DNA from 3 places in the Actinoplanes sp. NPDC020271 genome. Region 1 is predicted to be linked to each of the others. Evidence: predicted binding sites of a transcription regulator. Region 1 holds the regulator's gene; each other region holds the start of a gene.
The links. The regulator HrcA, encoded in region 1, represses chaperone genes, less so after heat shock. The targets are predictions, from matches to a motif close to GGTTNGCACNCTCNNNNNGAGNGTGCNAACC.
Positions count from the first base shown of each region.

Region 2: the regulator HrcA is predicted to act here: its motif matches at 2,989-3,019, upstream of groL (chaperonin GroEL).
Region 3: the regulator HrcA is predicted to act here: its motif matches at 3,954-3,984, upstream of groES (co-chaperone GroES).

Region 1 is NZ_JBIRWQ010000001.1:796,430-803,523, reverse strand. Features, by position in the region: gene ACH442_RS03560 (enoyl-CoA hydratase-related protein) at 1-645, opposite strand, end outside; gene hemW (radical SAM family heme chaperone HemW) at 673-1,875, shown strand; gene hrcA (heat-inducible transcriptional repressor HrcA) at 1,991-3,013, shown strand; gene dnaJ (molecular chaperone DnaJ) at 3,048-4,187, shown strand; gene ACH442_RS03540 (hypothetical protein) at 4,701-4,886, shown strand; gene ACH442_RS03535 (16S rRNA (uracil(1498)-N(3))-methyltransferase) at 4,896-5,630, shown strand; gene ACH442_RS03530 (beta-glucosidase) at 5,674-7,094, opposite strand, start outside.
Region 2 is NZ_JBIRWQ010000007.1:370,026-377,119, reverse strand. Features, by position in the region: SAM riboswitch class I at 223-355, shown strand; gene thrC (threonine synthase) at 367-1,650, shown strand; gene ACH442_RS19150 (hypothetical protein) at 1,828-2,304, opposite strand; gene ACH442_RS19145 (GNAT family N-acetyltransferase) at 2,304-2,810, opposite strand; gene groL (chaperonin GroEL) at 3,207-4,829, shown strand; gene ACH442_RS19135 (MFS transporter) at 5,093-6,337, opposite strand; gene ACH442_RS19130 (redoxin domain-containing protein) at 6,339-7,094, shown strand, end outside.
Region 3 is NZ_JBIRWQ010000014.1:199,561-206,654, forward strand. Features, by position in the region: gene ACH442_RS28705 (ABC transporter ATP-binding protein) at 1-1,778, shown strand, start outside; gene groL (chaperonin GroEL) at 1,791-3,440, opposite strand; gene groES (co-chaperone GroES) at 3,515-3,829, opposite strand; gene ACH442_RS28720 (methyltransferase domain-containing protein) at 4,046-5,224, shown strand; gene ybaK (Cys-tRNA(Pro) deacylase) at 5,304-5,786, shown strand; gene ACH442_RS28730 (sugar ABC transporter substrate-binding protein) at 6,099-7,094, shown strand, end outside.

The sequences.
Region 1 (7,094 bases):
GGCGGAGCGCGTACGCCGCAGCAGTCGCTTCGTGCCGGCCAGCGCGAGCGGGCCACCGCGGATCAGCGACGCGCAGTAGCCGGCCACCGCCGCGTCCAGTTCCTCGTCCGGCACCGCGGCGGTGACCAGGCCGATCTCGGCGGCCCGGCGCCCGTCGAAGACGTCGCCGGTCAGGTAGAGCTCGGCCGCGGGACGCGGCGCCAGCCGGGGGAGCACGGTGGCGCTGATCACGGCGGGGATCACCCCGAGCCGGACCTCGGTGAACGCGAACGTGGCCGACCGGGTGCAGACCGCGAGGTCGGCCGCGCCGATCAGCCCCAGGCCACCGGCGCGGGCCGGCCCGCCGACCCGGACGATCACCGGCTTCGGGAAGTCCCAGATCGCGGCGAGCAGATCGGCCATCAGCTCGACCGGCAGCCGCTCGCCCGGCCTGGTGGCGGCGGTCTCCTTCAGGTCGGCGCCGGAGCAGAAGACCGGGCCGGTGTGGGAGAGCACCACCACCCGGGTCTCCGGGGCGTCGGCCGCGGCGGCCAGCGCGGCCAGCAGTTCGGTGATCAGGGCGCGGGACAGGGCGTTGCGGTTCGACGGGCTGTCCAGCGTGAGGGTGGTCACCCCGGCGTCGGTGACGGTACGGACCAGATTCATGCCGGAACCCTAAGGCAGACTTGAGAGATGGCCGGCGCACTCCCCGATGGCGAACCCGTACCCGCGGACGGGTCCCTACCCGACGACGCGATCCGTGACGTGGGGGCGAACGGCTTCGCCGTCTACGTCCACGTGCCGTTCTGCGCGAGCCGCTGCGGATATTGCGACTTCAACACGTACACCGCCGCCGAGCTGGGCGGTGGCGCGAGCCGCGACGAGTATGCGGACACGTTGCTGCGCGAGTTGGACCTGGCCGCCAAGGTGATCCAGCCACGGCGGGTGGACACGGTGTTCATCGGCGGCGGGACACCGACCCTGCTCAGCCCCGGTGACCTCGGCAAGATCATCGAAGGGATCGACCGGACCTGGGGGCTGGCGGCGGATGCCGAGGTCACGACGGAGGCCAATCCGGAGTCGGTGGATCTGCCGGCTCTGAAGGCGCTCAGGGCGGCCGGTCTGACGCGCATCTCGCTCGGCATGCAGTCGTCCTCCGAGCACGTCCTGCGCGTCCTCGACCGCAAGCACACCGCCGGCCGCGCACCCCAGGCCGCGCTGGAGGCCCGTGAAGCCGGGTTCGAGCACGTCAACCTCGATCTGATCTACGGCACGCCGGGCGAGACGGCGGAGGACTTCGACCGTTCCCTGCAGACCGTGGTCGACGCCGGGGTGGACCACGTCAGTGCGTACGCGCTGATCGTCGAGGACGGCACCCGGATGGCCGTGCGGATGCGCCGCGGCGAACTGCCCTACCCCTCCGACGACGTGGCCGCCGACCGCTATCTGGCCGCCGAGGAGAAACTGACCGGAGCCGGCTTCCGGTGGTACGAGGTGTCGAACTGGGCGAAGCCGGGCGGTGAGTGCCGGCACAACCTGCTCTACTGGACCGGCGCTGACTGGTGGGGCCTCGGGCCGGGCGCGCACAGCCACGTGGGCGGGGTGCGGTGGTGGAATGTGAAGCATCCGACGGCGTACGCGAATCGCCTGAATGATTTTGTCTCTCCCGGTCATGGCCGGGAACTGCTGACCGCGGAGGATCGGCACGTCGAGGACGTGATGTTGCGCGTCCGGCTGCGCGAGGGCATCGGCCTGGACCGGGTCGACGGGCCGGCGGCGGCCCAGGCGCTGGCCGACGGCCTGCTGGAACAGGGTGCCTACGACGACGGCCGGCTCGTTCTGACCTTGCGGGGGCGATTGCTGGCCGACGCGGTCATCCGCGATGTGCTGGCCTGAACTTTTTTCGGTTCGACCATCCGTCCTTTCGATCATCGCGCTGCAGCCAGTGGCGACGTAGACTGGCACTCTGTCCGCAGGAGTGCCAGGGGCTGCGATCCGGGGGAGGGGTCAGATGAGTCTGGATGACCGCAAGCTCGAGGTTCTGCGGGCCATCGTCGAGGACTACGTGAAGACGCACGAGCCCGTGGGCTCGAAGGCGCTGGTCGAGCGCCATCAGCTGGGTGTGTCGCCGGCCACGGTTCGCAACGACATGGCCGTGCTGGAGGAGGAGGGCTACATCCGGCAGCCGCACACCAGTGCCGGCCGGGTGCCCACCGACGCCGGTTATCGGCTGTTCGTCGACCGTCTGACCAGGATCAAGCCGCTCAGCCCGGCCGAGCGCCGGGCGATCGAGCGCTTCATGGTCGGCGTCGTCGACCTCGACGATGTGGTGCATCGCACGGTCCGCCTGCTCGCCACCCTGACCCGCCAGGTCGCGGTGGTGCAGTATCCGAGCCTGTCGCGGTCCGCGGTCCGCCACCTGGAACTGGTGCCGATCTCCACCACCCGGCTGATGCTCGTCATGATCACCGACACCGGTCGCGTCGAGCAGCGCCTGGTCGAGATGCCGGCCCCGGTCCCGGAAGGCGACGTGTGGGATCTGCGGCGCCGCGTCAACGAGAAGTTGGCCGGTCAGAAGCTTGTGGATGCCCCACCCCTGGTGGAGAAACTCGTCGAGGAGTGCGCCCCCGAGCGCCGCGGCGACATGGTCTGCCTCGCCACCGTGCTGCTGGAGACTCTGGTCGAGCGGAGTGAGGAGCGCCTCGCACTCGCCGGGACCGCCAACCTGACCCGCGGCGGTGTGCTGGACTTTCAGGGCACGCTACGTCCCGTTCTCGAAGCGCTGGAGGAGGAGGTCATCCTGCTCAAGCTGATCGGTGATCTCGAGCCCAGCACCACCCGGGTCCGGATCGGCGACGAGAACGAGATCGACAACCTCCGCTCGGCGTCCGTGGTCAGCACCGGTTACGGACCGGGGGCCACGATCGTTGGTGGGCTCGGCGTGCTGGGGCCGACCCGGATGGACTACCCCGGCACCATCGCTACGGTTCGTGCAGTGGCACGCTACGTTGGCGACCTGTTGGCACAGAATTGACGGATCCGCGCAGACATTGAGGACTCCAAACCCCGTGGCCAAGGACTACTACGGAATTCTCGGCGTGAGCCGGGAAGCCACCGATGACGAGATCAAGCGCGCCTACCGCAAACTGGCTCGGCAGTACCATCCGGACGTCAACCCCGATCCGGAGGCGCACGAGAAGTTCAAGGACATCAACGCGGCGTACGAGGTCCTGTCCGACGACCAGAAGCGGCAGATCGTCGACCTGGGCGGTGACCCGCTCGCGCCCGGCGGCGGCGCGCCCGGTGGCGGTCCCGGCGGCGCCGGCCCGTTCGTCGGCTTCCAGGACATCATGGACGCGTTCTTCGGCACGGCGGCCGGCGGCGGCAGCCGTGGCCCGCGCCCGCGCACCCGTCCCGGCGCCGACGCCATCCTGCGGCTCGAGCTCGACCTGGTGGAGACCGCGTTCGGCGTCGAGGCGCCGATCACCGTCGACACCGCGGTGCTCTGCACCCAGTGTTCCGGCGCCGGCACCGCGCCCGGCACCCACCTGGCCACCTGCGAGGTCTGCGGTGGCCGCGGCGAGGTGCAGTCGGTGCAGCGCACGTTCCTCGGCCAGGTCGTCTCGTCGCGCCCGTGCCAGAACTGCCAGGGCCACGGCACGACCATCCCGAGCCCGTGCCCGACCTGCGCCGGCGACGGCCGGATCCGCACCCGCCGATCACTGACGGTCAAGATCCCGGCCGGTGTCGAGGACGGCATGCGCATCCGCCTGGCCCAGCAGGGCGAGGTCGGCCCGGGCGGCGGCACCGCCGGCGACCTCTACGTGGAGATCCACGAGCGGCCGCACGACGTCTACTCCCGCAAGGGCGACGATCTCCACTGCCGGGTCACGCTGCCGATGACAGCCGCCGCGCTCGGCACCCGGATGACCATCAAGACGCTCGACGGCGAGGAGAACATCGAGGTCAAGCCGGGTACACAACCGGCCTCGACGCTCCGCATCCGGGGCAAGGGCGTGCCCCACCTGCGCGGTCAGGGCCGCGGTGACCTCTTCGTCCACCTGGACGTGAAGACGCCGACCAAGCTCACCGCGGACCAGGAGCGGATGCTGCGCGACTTCGCCAAGACGCGCGGGGAGGACGTGGCTGAGCTGAGCAAGCAGGGCGGCTTCTTCTCCCGGATGCGGGACGCGTTCAACGGGCACTGATCTTCTTCGGTCAGAGGGCGGCGGGTTTCTCGCCGCCCTCTTGCTTCCGCTGACCGACATTCGCGATCAAATTCTTGAGGTCCTGTCTCCGCTGTGGTCCGGATCGTCGCTCCCGCGGGGACCCCTGCGGGCTTCGCAGGGCCGTGGCCGGCCCTGAACGCGAAGCCCTCCGGGGCGATCTCCGTGGGCGGTTCCGGAAACCCGTGATCAGGTCTTCGGCCAGCGCCCGCGAGCCGCCGTCAGGATGGCTTCGTTGTTGCGGACGGCCTGCTCGCCGCGGCCCGGGCGCCTCGTGCGGCCGGGCCGCTCGCCTGGATCGTCGAGAAATTCCAGGAGTGGACCGACCCGGCGGCAGCCCGGCCCGAGGATGCGGCCGGGCTCGACCTGCTGCTCACCAACGCCAGTCTGTACTGGTTCACCGGCACGGCCGGGTCCTCCGTCAACACCTACCGGGAGTCCGCCCACGACCCGGCGGCCTGGGCGCCGACGGAGAAGTCGACGGTTCCGCCCGGGGTGGCGCTGGGTGTCACGGACATCACCGTGCGGCGGTTCGCCGAGCGGGAGGCGCCGGTCACCCACTGGACGGAGCTGCCGGCCGGCGGCAACTTCCTCCCCGCCGAGCAGCCCGAACTCTTCGCGGACGACGTCACGGCCTTCTCCCGCCCCGGACCGGAATCCGGGTCCGGGGGCTCGCGGTAGCGTTCAGGGGTGTCAGCGCCGCTGTTTCTGGTCGAGAGCCTGCCTGCCGGGTCGACGTTCACGCTGGACGGGCCGGAGGGGCATCACGCCGCCACCGTCCAGCGGCTGCGGGCCGGGGAGGTGCTGATCCTCGCGGACGGGCGGGGCGGCACCGCGCACGGCGAGGTCGTGGCGGTCGGCAAGGGCAGTGTGGAGATCGCGCTCGCCGAGCGCGGCCACGAGCCGGCGGCGGACCCGCGGCTGGTCGTGGTCCAGGGCATCCCCAAGGGCGACCGGGGAGAGCTGGCCGTGCAGGCGATGACCGAGACCGGCGTGGAAGAGATCGTGCCGTGGGCCGCGTCGCGGTCGGTGACCCAGTGGCGGGGCGATCGGGGGTTCAAGGCCCGCGACAAGTGGGCGGCGACCGCCCGGGAGGCCGCGAAACAGGCCCGTCGGCCGTGGCTGCCGCAGGTGACCGGCGAGCCGGACTGCTCGACCAAGCAGGTCGCCGCCCGGCTCACCGAGGCGTCCGCCGCGTTCGTGCTGCACGAGGAGGCCACCGAGCGCCTGACCACCGTCGAACTGCCCGGCGCCGGTGAGATCGTGCTGGTCGTCGGCCCGGAAGGCGGCATCGGCGACGCCGAGGTGGCGGCATTCCGGGAGGCCGGGGCGATCCCGGTCCGGCTCGGCCGCGCCGTCCTGCGCACCTCGACCGCCGGAGTGGCAGCCCTGTCGGTCCTCTCGGCCCGCCTCGACCGCTGGTAGCGACCCCGGCCGGGATGGCCGGGGCCGCTGCGTGGCCGGTTTTCTAGCGCTCGATGTCGACGGTCCGGCGGATGTCGTCGTAGGCGTGCGCGGCGATGACGGTGTACTCACCCGGCACCGTGCGCCAGCCGCCGTCCCAGACCTGGAAGGCCCGCTCGGGCAGCGGGATCCGCACACTCACCGTCTCGCCGGGCACCGCCTCGACCGACGCGAACCCGGCGAGCCAGCGCTCCGGGCGCTCGACCGGCCCCGGCCCGGCCGCCGACAGGTAGACCTGCACGACCTCCCGCCCGGCGCGCCACCCGGTGTTGGTCAGCGTCACCACGGCCTCGTCGCCGGTCACCGACATCCGGTCGTAGGTCCAGGTGGTGTAGCCGAGCCCGGAGCCGAACGCGTAGAGCGGCTCGCGCTTCCAGCCGCGATAACCGATGAAGATCCCTTCGTCGTACGCCAAGGAGCCGTCCCGTGGCGTCACGTCGAGCACCGGGCAGTCCTCGGCCCGCCGGGGCCACGTCGTCGGCAGCCGCCCGCCCGGCTCCTCGGCACCGGTCAGCACCGCCGCGAGCGCCGCGCCCGCCTCCTGCCCGGGGAACCAGGTGAGCAGCACGGCCGCCACGTCCCCGGCCCACGGCAGCAGCACCGGCGACCCGGCGTTGACGACCACGACCGTGTTCGGGTTGGCCGCCGCGACCCGGGCGACCAGTTCGTCCTGCCGCCCGGGCAGGGCCAGCGACGTGCGGTCGAAGCCTTCCGACTCGACCTGCTCGGTGGTGCCGACGACGACCACGGCCACGTCGGAGCGGGCGGCGAGCGCGACCGCCTCGGCGATCAGGCCTTCCTCGTCCGGGCCGGGCGCGCGGTGGCCGAGCGTGGTGGCGGCCGAGTGCGCGGTGCCGGGCTCGAAGCTCTGCCGCAGCGTGACGGCGACCGGCTCACCGGCCGGCAGCGTGATCGTGAACCGCTGCTCGCGCGGGTGCAGCAGCAGGTCGGCGCGGCCGGTGCCGGGCGGGTGAAGGGAACCGTGGTAGAGCTTCTGGTCGCCGACGGTCAGCTCGAACGCGCCGAACCCGGAGACCGCGAAGACGTGTTCGCCCGCGATCTCCGGGGTGTACGTCGTGGACAGTTCCAGGAACGTGATGTCGTTCACGGCGAGGCCGCCGGGTGGGTCGCCGAGCCACCGGACGGCGGCGGTGGGCACCTCGAACCGGTAGCTGCCCAGGTCGATGCGGAAGTCCGACCAGCCCGGCCCGGCGGCGGCGGGGAGGAACGGGCGGGGGTCGGCGCCGATCGCGTATTCCACCTGCGGGAACGCGGCGCGGATGCCGTCCAGCGGGGAGATCACGTGCGGTGGGGCGACCTGGGCGCTGCCGCCGCCGAGGACGCGGGCGTCCTGCGCGAGTGCGCCGATCACAGCAACATGTCGAGAAATGTCGGTTTCCAGTGGTAGAAGTCCTTCGTTGCGCG
Region 2 (7,094 bases), on a different contig from region 1:
CCTGGAGGGCTGAGCGTTCTGGGCGCCCCGCGCCCTGCTCGGCCCGGAAGGGTCCCCGCGGGAGCGGCGGAGGGCGACCACGGCGGACGTAGGACATGAAGGTCTTGAACGTGATCTTCGAAGGGTTGAGCCGGACCGGCCGATGAAGGAGGTCGCTCACACATCGGGAACTCACTGGGGAGATACCGAAGTCTCGTCGTAAGCTTCGGGAAACAACTGAATACCTCATCCAGAGGGGCAGAGGGAACGGCCCTGTGAAGCCCCGGCAACCACCGCACATGTCTCGATGACGAGGCCGCATGCGGCAGGTGCTAATTCCGTCCCCGCGGCAGGTCGCCGCCGGGAAAGATGAGAGGGAAGGCCTCGATGACGTCTACCGTCAGTGCACCTGCTGCTATCACCACCTCGCCCGCCCGTGGCCTGATCTGCCGCGCGTGCAGTGCCGAATATCCGCTGGCCGCGCAGCATGCCTGTTACGAGTGTTTCGGCCCACTCGAGGTGGCCTACGACGAGGCCGCTCTCGCGCGGGTGACCCGGGCTCAGATCGAGGCGGGCCCGCAGAACATCTGGCGCTACGCGGCGCTGCTGCCGGCGGGGCAGGACCCGGCGACCCGGGTGACTCTCGACCCGGGCCTGACGCCGCTGGTCAGCGCCCCGCAGCTGGCCGCCGAGCTGGGCATCACCGGCCAGCTCTGGATCAAGGACGACTCGCAGAACCCGACGCACTCGTTCAAGGACCGGGTCGTGTCGGTGGCACTGACCGCGGCGAAGGAGCTGGGCTTCACCCGGTTCTCGTGCGCGTCGACCGGCAACCTGGCGAACTCGGTGGCGGCCCACGCGGCCCGGGCCGGGGTGCCGAGCATCGTGTTCATCCCGTCCGACCTGGAGCAGGGCAAGGTCGTCACCACCGCGGTCTACGGCGGTGAGCTGGTCGCGATCGAGGGCTCCTACGACGACGTGAACCGGCTCTGCAGCGAGCTGGTCGAGACGGACGAGTTCGAGGACACCGCGTTCGTGAACGTGAACGTCCGCCCGTTCTACGCCGAGGGCTCGAAGACGCTGGGCTACGAGGTGGCCGAGCAGCTCGGCTGGCGGATCCCGGCGCAGGTGGTCATCCCGATGGCTTCCGGTGAGCTGCTCACCAAGGTGGACAAGGCGTTCAGCGAGCTGGTCGAGATCGGACTGGCCGAGGCGCCGGAGGGCGGCTGGACGGTGTTCGGCGCGCAGTCGGCCGGGTGCAACCCGATCGCGGAGGCGCTGCACAACGACACCGACGTGATCACCCCGGTGAAGCCGACCGGCATCGCGAAGTCGCTGAACATCGGTGACCCGGCCGCGGGGCCGTATGCGATCGAGGCGGTCCGCCGGACGGGCGGCTGGATGGACTACGCGAACGACGAGGAGATTCGCGAGGGCATCAAGCTGCTGGCCCGGACCACCGGCGTGTTCGCCGAGACGGCCGGCGGCACCACCGTCGCGGTGCTGAGGAAGCTGGTCGAGAGCGGCAAGCTGGACCCGGCGAAGGAGACTGTCGTCTACAACACCGGCGAGGGCCTGAAGACGCTGGACGCGATCGCCGCCGAGGTCGGGCCGACCCATCGGATCAAGCCGTCCCTCAAGGGTGCTCGCGAGGCCGGCCTGCTGGGATAACTGTCGGTAACCGGACATCTGCCGGTTGTCGAATATTCCTTCCTCCGAGGACTTGCGCGCCGATCTCCGGATCGGCAGGATGCTTGTCGCGGGAGGACGCGACGCCGTAAGAGGCCCCTCACCTGAGCTTGGCGACAATCTCCGAGGGTCCCAACGATCCCAGCGCTGACCCAATGGCTACGGCCGGAGGCGCTGTGCGTTCCGTCCTCCCGACCAAACTCTCCGCACCCACGGCCGCAGCGGCAGATCCTCCGGATAGCCGCCGTCGAGCAGTCCGGCGTGCCGTTCGAACCAGTTGCGCACACCCCACGACCCGGTCGTCGCGTAGGACCAGCCACATGCGACCCAGTACGCCGGGAAGAAGAGCGGGCCGAGCACCGCGTACTGCCCGGCGTGCCGGCTCTCGTGCGCGAGCAGCGCGGCCCGGTCCTCGGCGAGCAGCCATTCCGCGCTGCGCCGCGTGATGATCACCGAACCGATCGTGAAGCAGGACGCCGGGGGCATCGGCAGCCGCCAGCCCTCGGCGATCAGCACTCCGTCGCGCCCGCGACGGACCCTCGTCCGGGTGACCAGGGCCAGTAGCAGGCCGGCGCCGGTCGTGCCGTTCGCCGCGGTCAGCACGGTTCGCGCGACGGGCCAGTGCCGGGGTGCCATCAGATCCGCCGGCGCATCTGGAGCTGGGTCATGACCGGCACCGTGGGATGCGGCTGGCGCACGCCGGTGTCTTCGAAACCCAATTTCTCGTACGCCCGGACGGCCCGATCGTTGCCGGCGACCACTTCGAGCATCAACTCGTGGCGCCCGGCCGCGGTCGACCAGTCGGCGACCGCCTCGACGAGGGCGGCGAGCACCTTCCCACCCCGGAACCGCGGGGTCAGGTAGACCGAGAAGACGACGGTTACCAGCGGCTCGTCCGGGATCACGGTGCCACCGGCGTGCCCGATCAGCGGCCCGTCCCCCGGGTCGGCGACGAACTGGGACAGCTCCGGGCCCTCGGCCGCCATGCTCAGGCGCTGCCGGTAGCCCTCGTGCGAGCGGGCCGCGGCCTGGGCCAGGGTCTCCAGGTAGGCGAGGGGACTGTCGGCCAGCATCTCTAGTCGCAGGGCGCGCATCCGCCCGGCGTCGTGGGGGGTGATCCGGCGTACGGTCCAACTCTCCATGTCGTCCTGAGTACTCCCGGCGGCGGGTGTGAGCAACCTTCTTGCCGTAAACGAGACCGGGGTCCGGAGGTTCCCTGACCAGGGGATGAAGATCTTTAACGGGTTTGCGGGCCGGGCCGGGGGCTTTCGCGGGAAGATGGGGTTTCTTGCACTCGGTACCCGGGAGTGCTAAACAAGTGATTGGCACTCGCGACCTGTGAGTGCCAGCAGGTCGGGACGGTGGGGTTCCGGTCACGGCGCCGCCATCGGTGCCGGGGCACGAAACCGGTCGTCGCGGGCTATCCGGCTCGGCCTGAGGACGTCACATCGCCAGGTGGTGACGTCCACAGACTTCCTCAATGTGCGGGCGGGGCCGACGAGGCCCGGCGCCGCGGATGTCCGGGAGGACAACGCCGTATGGCCAAGATCATTGCATTCGACGAGGAAGCCCGTCGCGGCCTCGAGAGCGGCATGAACCAGCTCGCCGACGCCGTCAAGGTGACGCTCGGCCCGAAGGGTCGCAACGTCGTCCTCGAGAAGAAGTGGGGCGCTCCCACGATCACCAACGATGGTGTATCCATCGCCAAGGAGATCGAGCTCGAGGGCACCTTCGAGAAGATCGGCGCCGAGCTGGTCAAGGAGGTCGCCAAGAAGACCGACGACGTCGCCGGTGACGGCACGACGACGGCGACCGTCCTGGCCCAGGCGCTGGTCCGCGAGGGTCTGCGCAACGTGGCCGCGGGTGCGAACCCGATGGCCCTCAAGCGGGGCATCGAGGCCGCCGTGGCCAGCGTCTCCGAGGGTCTGTCGCAGCTCGCGAAGGACGTGGAGACCAAGGAGCAGATCGCCTCCACCGCCTCCATCTCCGCCGGTGACTCCACGGTCGGCGAGATCATCGCCGAGGCCATGGACAAGGTCGGCAAGGAAGGCGTCATCACCGTCGAGGAGAGCAACACCTTCGGGCTGGAGCTGGAGCTCACCGAGGGCATGCGCTTCGACAAGGGCTACATCTCGGCCTACTTCATGACCGACGCGGAGCGTATGGAGGCCGTCTTCGACGACCCGTACATCCTGATCGCCAACAGCAAGATCTCGGCGGTCAAGGACCTCCTGCCGGTCCTCGAGAAGGTCATGCAGTCGGGCAAGCCGCTGATCATCATCGCCGAGGACGTCGAGGGCGAGGCCCTGGCGACCCTGGTCGTGAACAAGGTCCGTGGCACCTTCAAGTCCGTCGCCGTCAAGGCGCCGGGCTTCGGTGACCGCCGCAAGGCCATGCTGGAGGACATCGCCATCCTCACCGGTGGCGCGGTCATCAGCGAGGAGGTCGGCCTCAAGCTCGACGCCGCCGACCTGACCCTGCTGGGCCAGGCCCGCAAGGTCGTCATCACCAAGGACGAGACCACCATCGTCGACGGTGCCGGCAACGCCGAGCAGATCGGCGGCCGGGTCAACCAGATCCGCGCCGAGATCGAGCGCTCGGACTCCGACTACGACCGTGAGAAGCTGCAGGAGCGTCTGGCCAAGCTGGCCGGCGGCGTTGCGGTCATCAAGGTCGGCGCGGCCACCGAGGTCGAGCTGAAGGAGCGCAAGCACCGCATCGAGGACGCCGTTCGCAACGCGAAGGCGGCCGTCGAGGAGGGCATCGTCCCCGGTGGTGGCGTGGCGCTGGTGCAGGCCGGCAAGACCGCGTTCGACAAGCTGGACCTGGTCGGCGACGAGGCGACCGGTGCCAACATCGTCAAGGTCGCGCTCGACGCCCCGCTGCGTCAGATCGCCGTGAACGCCGGCCTCGAGGGCGGTGTCGTCGTGGAGAAGGTGCGCAACCTCCCCGCGGGTCACGGTCTGAACGCCGCGTCCGGTGAGTACGTCGACCTGCTGGCCGCGGGCATCATCGACCCGGCCAAGGTCACCCGCTCGGCGCTGCAGAACGCCGCGTCGATCGCCGCGCTGTTCCTCACCACCGAGGCCGTCGTGGCCGACAAGCCGGAGAAGGCCGCGGCTGCGCCCGCCGGCCCCGGCGGCGGCGACATGGACTTCTGAGTCCAGCCGTCACGCAGTAACTGAGAAAGGCGGGTCGCTTCGGCGGCCCGCCTTTTCCATGCCCGAGACCATTTCCCGGTACGTCGTGTGCCCGGTCCTGTGGCACCGGCGCGGGCTTGTCCCGGCACCGGGCCGAGGCGCGCCCTCGCGTACGACTCGTGCGGGTGTGGGCCATGGCGGAACACGGCTCGTGCCGGTGCGGGCCACGGCGGCGCGGCGGCGCTTGCGGGTCGTGCGGCGGGCGGGTCGTGGAGCGGGCGGGCTCACGACGTACGGGAAAGGGTTTCGGGGGTGGGGATTTCGAGGTCGGAAAGGTTGTGGAGTTTGCGGACCGGGGAGAACCAGTAGATCAGCGGCGAGATCGCGGTCAGCGCTCCGAACAGCAGCAGTGTGGTCCGCGCGCCGAGTGGCCCGGCCAGCGCGCCGGCGATCAGGCCGCCGAGCGGGATCGCGCCCCACGACACGAACTTGACCGTGGCGATCACGCGGGACAGCAGTTCGGGCGGGCCGGCGGTCATCCGGTACGTCCGGGTGGTCACGCTGAGGACCACGGTCGAGACCGCGAAGATCACGTTGCCGGCCGCGAACGCCAGGAACGCGGTCGCGCCGGTGCCGAGCGGGATGATCAGCGCGCCGGCCACGCCCACGACGGACGCCACGAGCAGGCCGCGCGCGGTCCCGGCCCGGCTGGTGAACCACGTGGTCAGCGCCGCGCCGACCAGCGAGCCAAGGCCATCGGTGGCGATCAGCAGCCCGGCCAGGCCGGGTGACGCGCCCAGTTCACGAACCAGGTAGTACGGGAAGAGGGCGAGCATCGCGCCGCAGACGAAGTTCGTCGCGGTGGCGTCCCACATGCACGGTCCGATGATCGGGTGCCGGACCACATACCGGAATCCTTCGCGGATCAGCGTGAGCATGGGCGGCCGGTCCCGGTCCGGTTCGACGCGGCGTTCGGGCAGGGTGCGCAGCAGCGACGCGGAGAACAAGTAGCTCGCCACGTCGGCCAGCAGCGTCGGCGCGGCTCCGAGCACCTGCACGAGCAGACCGCCGAGGGACGGCCCGCCGAGCTGGGTGGCGGCGTGCATGCCGGACATGAAGCTGTTGCGCGACTGGATCTGTTCGGCCGGGACGATCGTCGGCAGGAACGTCTGGTTGCCCACGTCGAAGAGCACGGTCGCGAAGCTGATCACCAGTGCGACCGCGATCAGCTGGGCCATGCTCAGCCAGCCGCCCCACCACGCGAGGGGGATGGAGAGCACGGCCACGGCCCGGACGAGGTCGGCGCCGACCTGGGTCCGGCGCAGCGGCAGCCGTTGGACGATCACTCCGGCCGGCAGGCTGATCAGCAGGTACGCCAGGTAGGTGGCGGCGGTGATCAGCCCCATCTCGAACGCGGACGCGTGCAGCACGGTCAGGGCCGTGAGCGGCAGCGCCATCCCGGTCACGGCCGAGCCGAGGTGGCTGGTCGCGCCTGCGGTCCACAGACGCCAGAACGCAGTGAGTTTCATAATGGAACTGACTATAGTGGTGACCGTGAGGCAAGTCGACCTGCAAGACGTGGACTGCGGGATCACCCAGGCGCTCGGGGTGCTCACCGACTGGTGGACGTTCCTGATCGTGCGGGACGTCGCCGGCGGGGTGACCCGCTTCGACGCGCTGCAGAAAGAGCTGGGCATGAGCCGCCGTGCACTGGCCGAGCGGCTCGCCGCCCTGGTCGAGCACGGTGTCCTGGAGCGCCGGTGCTACATCGACCGGCCGCCGCGCTTCGACTACGTGCTCACCGCCAAGGGCGGGGGCCTGCTCCCGGTGCTGCTGGCGCTGCAGGAGTGGGGCGATCGCTACGTGCTCGGCGACGGCTCGCTCACCGCCACCGCCGCGGCCGGGTCGGCCGAGCACCGCCGCGCGCACGCCCTGGTCGGGCGCCGTCTTCCGGCGATCACGCTGCCGCGGCAGGACGGGTCGCCGGTGACGCCGGCCGACCCGGGCGGGTGGACCGTGCTGTTCTGCTTCCCGGGTGCGTTCGCGCCGGCATCGAGGGGTCTTCCGCCGGCCTGGGGCGACATTCCGGGCGCGCCCGGTTGCACGCTGGAGACGACGACGTATGCGGCCCGCAACGACGCCTTCGCCGCGGCCGGCGCCCGGATCCGCGGCGTCAGCACCCAGCGGCCCGACCAGCTGCACGACTTCGCCGAGCATGCCGGCCTGCCCTACGACCTGCTCTCCGACGCCGACGGGCGGCTCGCGACGGCGCTGCGCCTGCCCACC
Region 3 (7,094 bases), on a different contig from region 1:
ATGCGCTGCCCGTCGCCGACCGTTCCCAGGCCTGGCGTTACGCCCGATCGTTGTTCCGTACCCACCCCGGCATGTTCCGCGCCACGATCGGCTTGCACCTGCTGGCCGCGCTGGCCGGGCTGGCCGGTCCACGACTGCTCGGCGAACTGGTGCAGGCCGTTCAACGGTCGGCGCAGGTGGCCGAACTGAACCGGCTGGCCGCCGCGCTGGCCGGGTTCGTGCTCCTCCAAGCCGTGCTGATCCGGTACGCGTACCTGGCCTCGGCCCGGCTCGGCGAGCAGGTGCTGGCCGAACTGCGGGAGGAGTTCATCGCCCGGGTGCTCACGCTGCCGCTGGGCACGGTGGAGTCGGCGGGGACCGGGGACCTGCTGACGCGTACCACCCGGGACGTGGACGTGCTCTCCCGATGTGTCCGGCTGGCCGTGCCGGAGACGCTGATCGCCCTGCTCACCGGTGGTCTGGTGGTGGTCGCGCTGGTCGTGGTCAGCCCGATCCTGGCCGCCCCGCTGCTGATCGGCGTGCCGATCACGGTCGCCGGGACCCGGTGGTACGTCCGGCGCGCCCCTTCCGGGTATCTGCGGCAGAACGCGGCCTACTCCGAAGTGACCGACGGGCTGGCCGAGACGGTCGAGGGCGCCCGCACGGTCGAGGCGCTCGGGCGGCAGGGGCAGCGGATCGCGCGTACCGACCGGGATCTGGGCCGATCGTGGCGGGCCGAGCGGTACACGCTGTTCCTGCGGACGATCTGGTGGCCGGTGATCGAGGTCAGTTACGTGATCCCGATGGTGCTGACCCTGCTCGTCGGCGGCTGGCTCTACCTGCGGCACGCGGTCTCCCTGGGCCAGCTGACCGCCGCGGTGGTCTACGTCCAGCAGCTGATCCACCCGCTCGACCGGCTGCTCTCCTGGCTGGACGAGCTGCAGGTGGGCGGTGCGTCGCTGGCCCGGCTGCTCGGGGTGGCCGATGCACCCCGACCGGCCCGTCCGGCCGCACCGCTGCCGGACGGCACCCGGATCGAGGTACGCGGGGTGCGCTTCGGCTACATCGAGGGTCGGGAGGTGCTGCACGGCGTCGACCTGACCCTGCGACCGGGGGAGCGGCTCGCCGTGGTCGGCCCGTCCGGTGCCGGCAAGTCGACCCTGGGACGGCTGCTGGCCGGCATCCACCGGCCCACCGAGGGCAGCGTGACCGTCGGCGGGGTGCCGCTCGGCGCGCTCGCCCCGGACCGGCTGCGCGCCGAGGTGGCGCTGGTCAGCCAGGAACATCACGTGTTCATCGGCACGCTGCGGGAGAACGTGGCGATGGCCCGCCCCGCGGCGCCGGAACCGGACGTCCGGACCGCCCTGGCCGCCGTGAACGCCCTGGAATGGTCGGACGCGCTGCCGCACGGCCTGGACACCCCGGTCGGCGACGGCGGCCACCCGCTGACCGCGGCCCAGGCGCAACAGGTCGCCCTGGCCCGGCTGATCCTGGCCGACCCGCACACCCTGGTGCTGGACGAGGCGACCGCGCTGCTCGACCCACGGGCGGCCCGGGACCTGGAACGGTCGCTGGCGGCGGTGGTGCACGGGCGGACCGTGGTGGCGATAGCGCACCGGCTCTTCTCCGCCCACGACGCCGACCGGGTCGCGGTGGTGGAGGACGGCCGGATCACCGAGCTCGGGTCGCACGACGAGCTGGTCGCGGCGAACGGGTCGTACGCGGCGCTCTGGCGCTCCTGGCAGGGCGGCGACCCGGACACGAAAAAGGCGCGTCCCCGGGAGGACGCGCCTTTCTAGCGGATCAGCGGATCAGAAGCCCGGACCGTGCTGGTGGCCGTGCCCGTGACCGTGGCTGTGGCCGTGCCCACCGGCGGCCGGCTCCGGCTCGGCCGGCTTCTCCACGATGAGGCTTTCCGTGGTCAGCAGCAGACCGGCGATCGAGACGGCGTTGGAGACCGCGTTGCGGGTCACCTTCACCGGGTCGATGATGCCGGAGGCGGCCAGGTCCACGTACTCGTCGGTCGCGGCGTTGAGGCCGTGGCCCCAGCCCAGCTCGTTGACCTTGCCCACCACGACGTAACCGTCGTGACCGGCGTTCTGCGCGATCCAGCGCAGCGGCTCGACCAGCGCCTTGCGGACGATCGAGACGCCGATCGCCTCCTCGCCGGTCAGGTCCAGGTTGCCGTCGAGCTCCTTCGCGACCTGCGCGAGAGCGGCGCCGCCGCCGGGGACGGTGCCTTCCTCGACCGCCGCCTTGGTCGCCGCGATGGCGTCCTCGATGCGGTGCTTGCGCTCCTTCATCTCGACCTCGGTCGCGGCACCGACCTTGATCACCGCGATGCCGCCGGAGAGCTTCGCCAGCCGCTCCGAGAGCTTCTCCCGGTCCCAGTCGGAGTCCGACGCCTCGATCTCCTTGCGGATCTGCGAGACCCGGTCGGCGACCTCGGCGGCGTTGCCGCCACCGTCGACGATGGTGGTGTTCTCCTTGTCGACGACGATCCGCCGGGCGGTACCCAGCTGCTCGAGGCCGACCTGGTCGAGCTTGTAACCGAGCTCGGGGGCGATCAGCTCGCCACCGGTCGCGATCGCCAGGTCCTGCAGGATCGCCTTGCGGCGGTCACCGAAGCCGGGCGCCTTCACGGCGGCGACCTTGATGGTCTTCCGCAGCGAGTTGACGACCAGGGTGGAGAGCGCCTGGCCCTCCACGTCCTCGGCGATGATGAGCAGCGGCTTGCTGGTCTGCAGCACCTTCTCCAGCAGCGGGAGCAGCTCCTCGATGCTGGAGATCTTCTGCGTGGTGAGGAGGATGTGCGCGTCCTCCAGCACCGCCTCCTGCGACTCGGCGTCGGTCACGAAGTTCGGCGAGATGAAGCCCTTGTCGAACTGCAGACCCTCGGTGACGTCGAGCTCGGTCAGCATCGCCGAGCCCTCCTCGACGGTGATGACACCGTCGCGGCCGACCCGGTCCATCGCCTCGGCGATCAGCTCGCCGATGGTGGCGTCCTGCGCCGAGATGGTGGCGACGTTGGCGATCGCCTTGTGGTCGGCGACCTCGACGGCCTTCGCCAGCAGCGCCTTGGACACCACCTCGGAGGCCTTGTCCATGCCCCGCTTGAGGCCGATCGGGTTGGCGCCCGCGGTGACGTTGCGCAGGCCCTCGCGGACCAGGGCCTGGGCCAGAACGGTCGCCGTGGTGGTCCCGTCGCCGGCGACGTCGTTGGTCTTGGTCGCCACCTCCTTGACGAGCTGCGCGCCAAGGTTCTCGTACGGGTCGGTGAGCTCGATCTCCTTGGCGATGGTGACGCCGTCGTTGGTGATCGTCGGAGCGCCGAACTTCTTGTCCAGGACGACGTTGCGGCCGCGCGGGCCGAGAGTGACCTTGACCGTGTCGGCGAGCGTGTTGACGCCGTGCTCCAGAAGGTGCCGGGCGTCGTCAGAGAAGCTGAGGATCTTCGCCATGTAGTGGTCCCTTCACGCGCCGACGCCCTGCCCCGATTTCCCGGAACAGGGCGTCTGCACAGTCGGTTTAGGTCTTACTTCTCGATGACCGCGAGGACGTCGCGGGCGGAGAGCACCAGGTACTCCTCACCGGCGTACTTGACCTCGGTGCCGCCGTACTTCGAGTACAGCACCACGTCGCCGACCTTGACGTCGAGCGGGACGCGGTTGCCCTTGTCGTCGATCCGGCCGGGGCCGACGGCGAGGACGGTGCCCTCCTGGGGCTTCTCCTTGGCGGTGTCGGGGATCACGATGCCGGAGGCGGTCGTGGTCTCAGCCTCGTTCGCCTGGACCACGATGCGGTCCTCGAGCGGCTTGATCGCAACCTTGGTCGCGGTAGTCACGGGCATACCCTCCTGGGTACAGGTTTCGCCGGCCTTGAACCAGGCCAGTCAATGCCTCATGCCACCGGGCGGGGCCGTCGTCGCGGGTGCCGGTCCGCCTGGTGCCTAACCGCCACGAGCGAGCCCGGGCGGCTGGCACCCTCATGTTGAGAGTGCTAACCGAAGATTATGCCGGAACTAGCACTCCGTCAACCAGAGTGCCAACCTGTCACGCCGGGGAGAATGCCTGGTGTGACCCCTGAACTTCTCACCCTGCTGCAAACCCCGGAAGGGGCGGATGCCCTGGCCGTGGCGGCCGAGGTCGGCGACGGCGAGCCACTCGCCGCGGCCTCGGCGCTCCGGGCCCGGGGCTTCGGCGCGGAGCTGGCCGCAGCCGCACTCACCCAGGTTAGTTTGCGCAGGCGGGCGGCGGTGAAGTTCGGCGCGGACGCCACCCGGATGTTCTTCACCCGGCACGGCCTGGAGCAGGCGACGCGGGCGGTGGTGGCCGAGCGCCGGGCGGCCCGGCTCGCCGCTTCCGGCGCCGAGACCCTCGCCGATCTGGGCTGCGGCCTGGGTTCCGACGCGCTCGCCGCGGCGCGTCAGGGCCTTTTCGTGTACGCCGTGGAGGCCGACCCCGCCACGGCCGCGCTCGCCGCCGCCAACGTGCGGGCCGCGGGGCTGGCCGAGCGGATCACGGTCACCTGCGCCGACGCGACCACCGTCGAGGTGGAGAAGTTCGACGCGGTCTTCGCCGATCCGGCGCGTCGCCAGGCCGGCCGTGGGCGCGTGTTCGACCCGAAGGCGTACTCGCCGCCCTGGGACTTCGTCGCCGGTCTCGCCGAGCGGGTGCCCCGGACCGTGCTGAAACTGGCCCCGGGCATCGACCACGACCTGCTGCCGCCGGGTGCGGAGGGCGAGTGGGTGAGCGTCGGCGGCGACCTGGTCGAGGCGGCGTTCTGGTGCGGCCCGCTGGCTCGCGCGCCGCGGCGGGCGTCGGTGGTCGGGCTGGGCGGGCTGACCGGTTCCGGGGTGGAGAAAGCGCCGGTCGGGCCGGTCGGCGCGTGGTTCTACGACCCCGACCCGGCGGTGGTGCGCTCGCACCTGGTCGCGGAGTTCGCCGCGGGGATCGGCGGGTGGCTGGGCGACCCGGAGATCGCCTACGTCTATACGGACGAGCCGGTGGACACGCCGTTCGCGCGGCGGCTGGCGGTCACCGACGTGCTGCCGTTCTCGCTGAAGCGGCTGCGGGCGCTGCTGCGCGAGCGGGGCGTGGGGACGCTGGAGATCCGCAAGCGGGGGTCCGCGCTCGTACCGGATCAGTTGCGCAAGGACCTGAAGCTGAGCGGCCCGCACGCCGCCGGCCTGGTCCTGACCCGGGTCGCCGGTGCGCCCACGGTCTTGATCACGGCGCATTCGTAAAGGCGCAACGTGGCCGCATCGTCGCAACGGGTTCGAATCGGGGCGAGGCGTAGATCACTTCCGGGGTAGCGTGCGGCGCATGGCGAAGAAAGCGGCCGGTACCCCGGCCACCGTGCTGCTGACCGCGGAGAAGGTGCCGCACACCCTTCATCCGTACGAGGTCTCGCCGGACGCCCCGAACTACGGCGCCCTGGTCGCCCAGGCCCTGGGTGTGCCGCCGGAGCGGTTGTTCAAGACCCTGATCGCCGAGGTGGACGGCCGGCTCGTGGTCGGGGTCGTGCCGGTCACCGGCGATCTCGACCTGAAGGCGCTGGCGCACGCCGCCGGTGGCAAGAAGGCCGCGCTCGCCGACCGGGCCGCCGCCGAGCGCAGCAGTGGCTACGTGCGTGGCGGCATCTCTCCGCTGGGTCAGCGCAAGCGACTGCCCACAGTGATCGACGAGTCGGCCGAGGGCCTGGATCTCATGTACGTCTCCGCGGGCCGCCGCGGTCTGCAGGTCTCCTTGGCGCCCGCCGACCTGATCCGGTTGACCAGCGCGACCGTCGCAGTGATCAGAAGCTGACACATCGTTCCGGGCCGTCGTCCCCGGGATCCTTCGGGTTATCACTCAGCGTCATTTCACGTAACGGAATGCGCGAGATTCGGGCCAGTTCACGCGTGCCGGGTGCCAGTCGTGTTGCTGGATTGTTATCCAGCGTTACGAGATAGATCTCCGCAGTGCCTTGTGTTCCAGGCCACTCTCGGAATACGTTGCCGGGCACAACAAACCGGTTCCTGATCCATCGGCGCCCAGGGGAGCGACACTCCCAGGCACGCACAACCCCTGACAAATCCGAACGAAGGCCCGGATTTACCCCCCGAAAGGACATACGGAATGCGTAAGGGACTGTTCGCCCTTGCCGCGGTCGGCCTGCTGGCCACCGGAAGCATGGCCGCCTGTGGCGACGACAAAGGCTCCGACACCGGCTCCAACGGCGGCTCCGGCACCAAGGCCGGCAAGGTCGGCGTGATCCTGCCCGACACCAAGAGCTCGGCTCGGTGGGAGACGGCGGACACGAAGTACCTGACGGAGGCGTTCAAGGCCGCGGGCGTCGAGGTCGAGATCAAGAACGCGCAGAACGACAAGGCCGCGTTCCAGACCATCGCCGACGGGATGATCCAGGAGGGCGTCAAGGTCCTCATGATCGTCAACCTGGACGCGGGTACCGGCAAGAACGTGCTGGACAACGCCAAGAAGGCCGGCATCGCGACGATCGACTACGACCGTCTGACGCCGGACGGCGGCGCGAACTACTACGTGTCGTTCGACAACGTCCAGGTCGGCAAGCTGCAGGGCCAGGGCCTGGTCGACTGCCTGACCGCCGCGAAGGCGGACAAGCCGTTCGTCGCCGAGCTCAACGGCTCCCCGACCGACAACAACGCCACGCTGTTCAAGCAGGGCTACGACTCGGTTCTGCAGCCGAAGTACGACTCGGGCGAGTACCAGAAGGGCCCGGACGACTCGGTGCCGGAGTGGGACAACGCCAAGGGCGGCACCATCTTCGAGCAGCAGCTCACCAAGCAGCCGAAGATCGCGGGCGTGCTCGCCGCCAACGACGGTCTCGGCAACGCGGCCATCGAGGTGCTGAAGAAGAACAAGCTGAACGGCAAGGTCCCGGTGACCGGCCAGGACGCGACCGTGCAGGGCCTGCAGAACATCCTCGCCGGTGACCAGTGCATGACGGTCTACAAGGCGATCAAGAAGGAGGCCAACGCGGCCGCCGAGCTGGCTGTCGCGCTCGCCAAGGGCCAGAAGCCGACCACCGCGACCGGCACCACCAAGGACCCGAAGTCCGGCGCCGACGTCCCGTCCGTGCTGCTGACCCCGGAG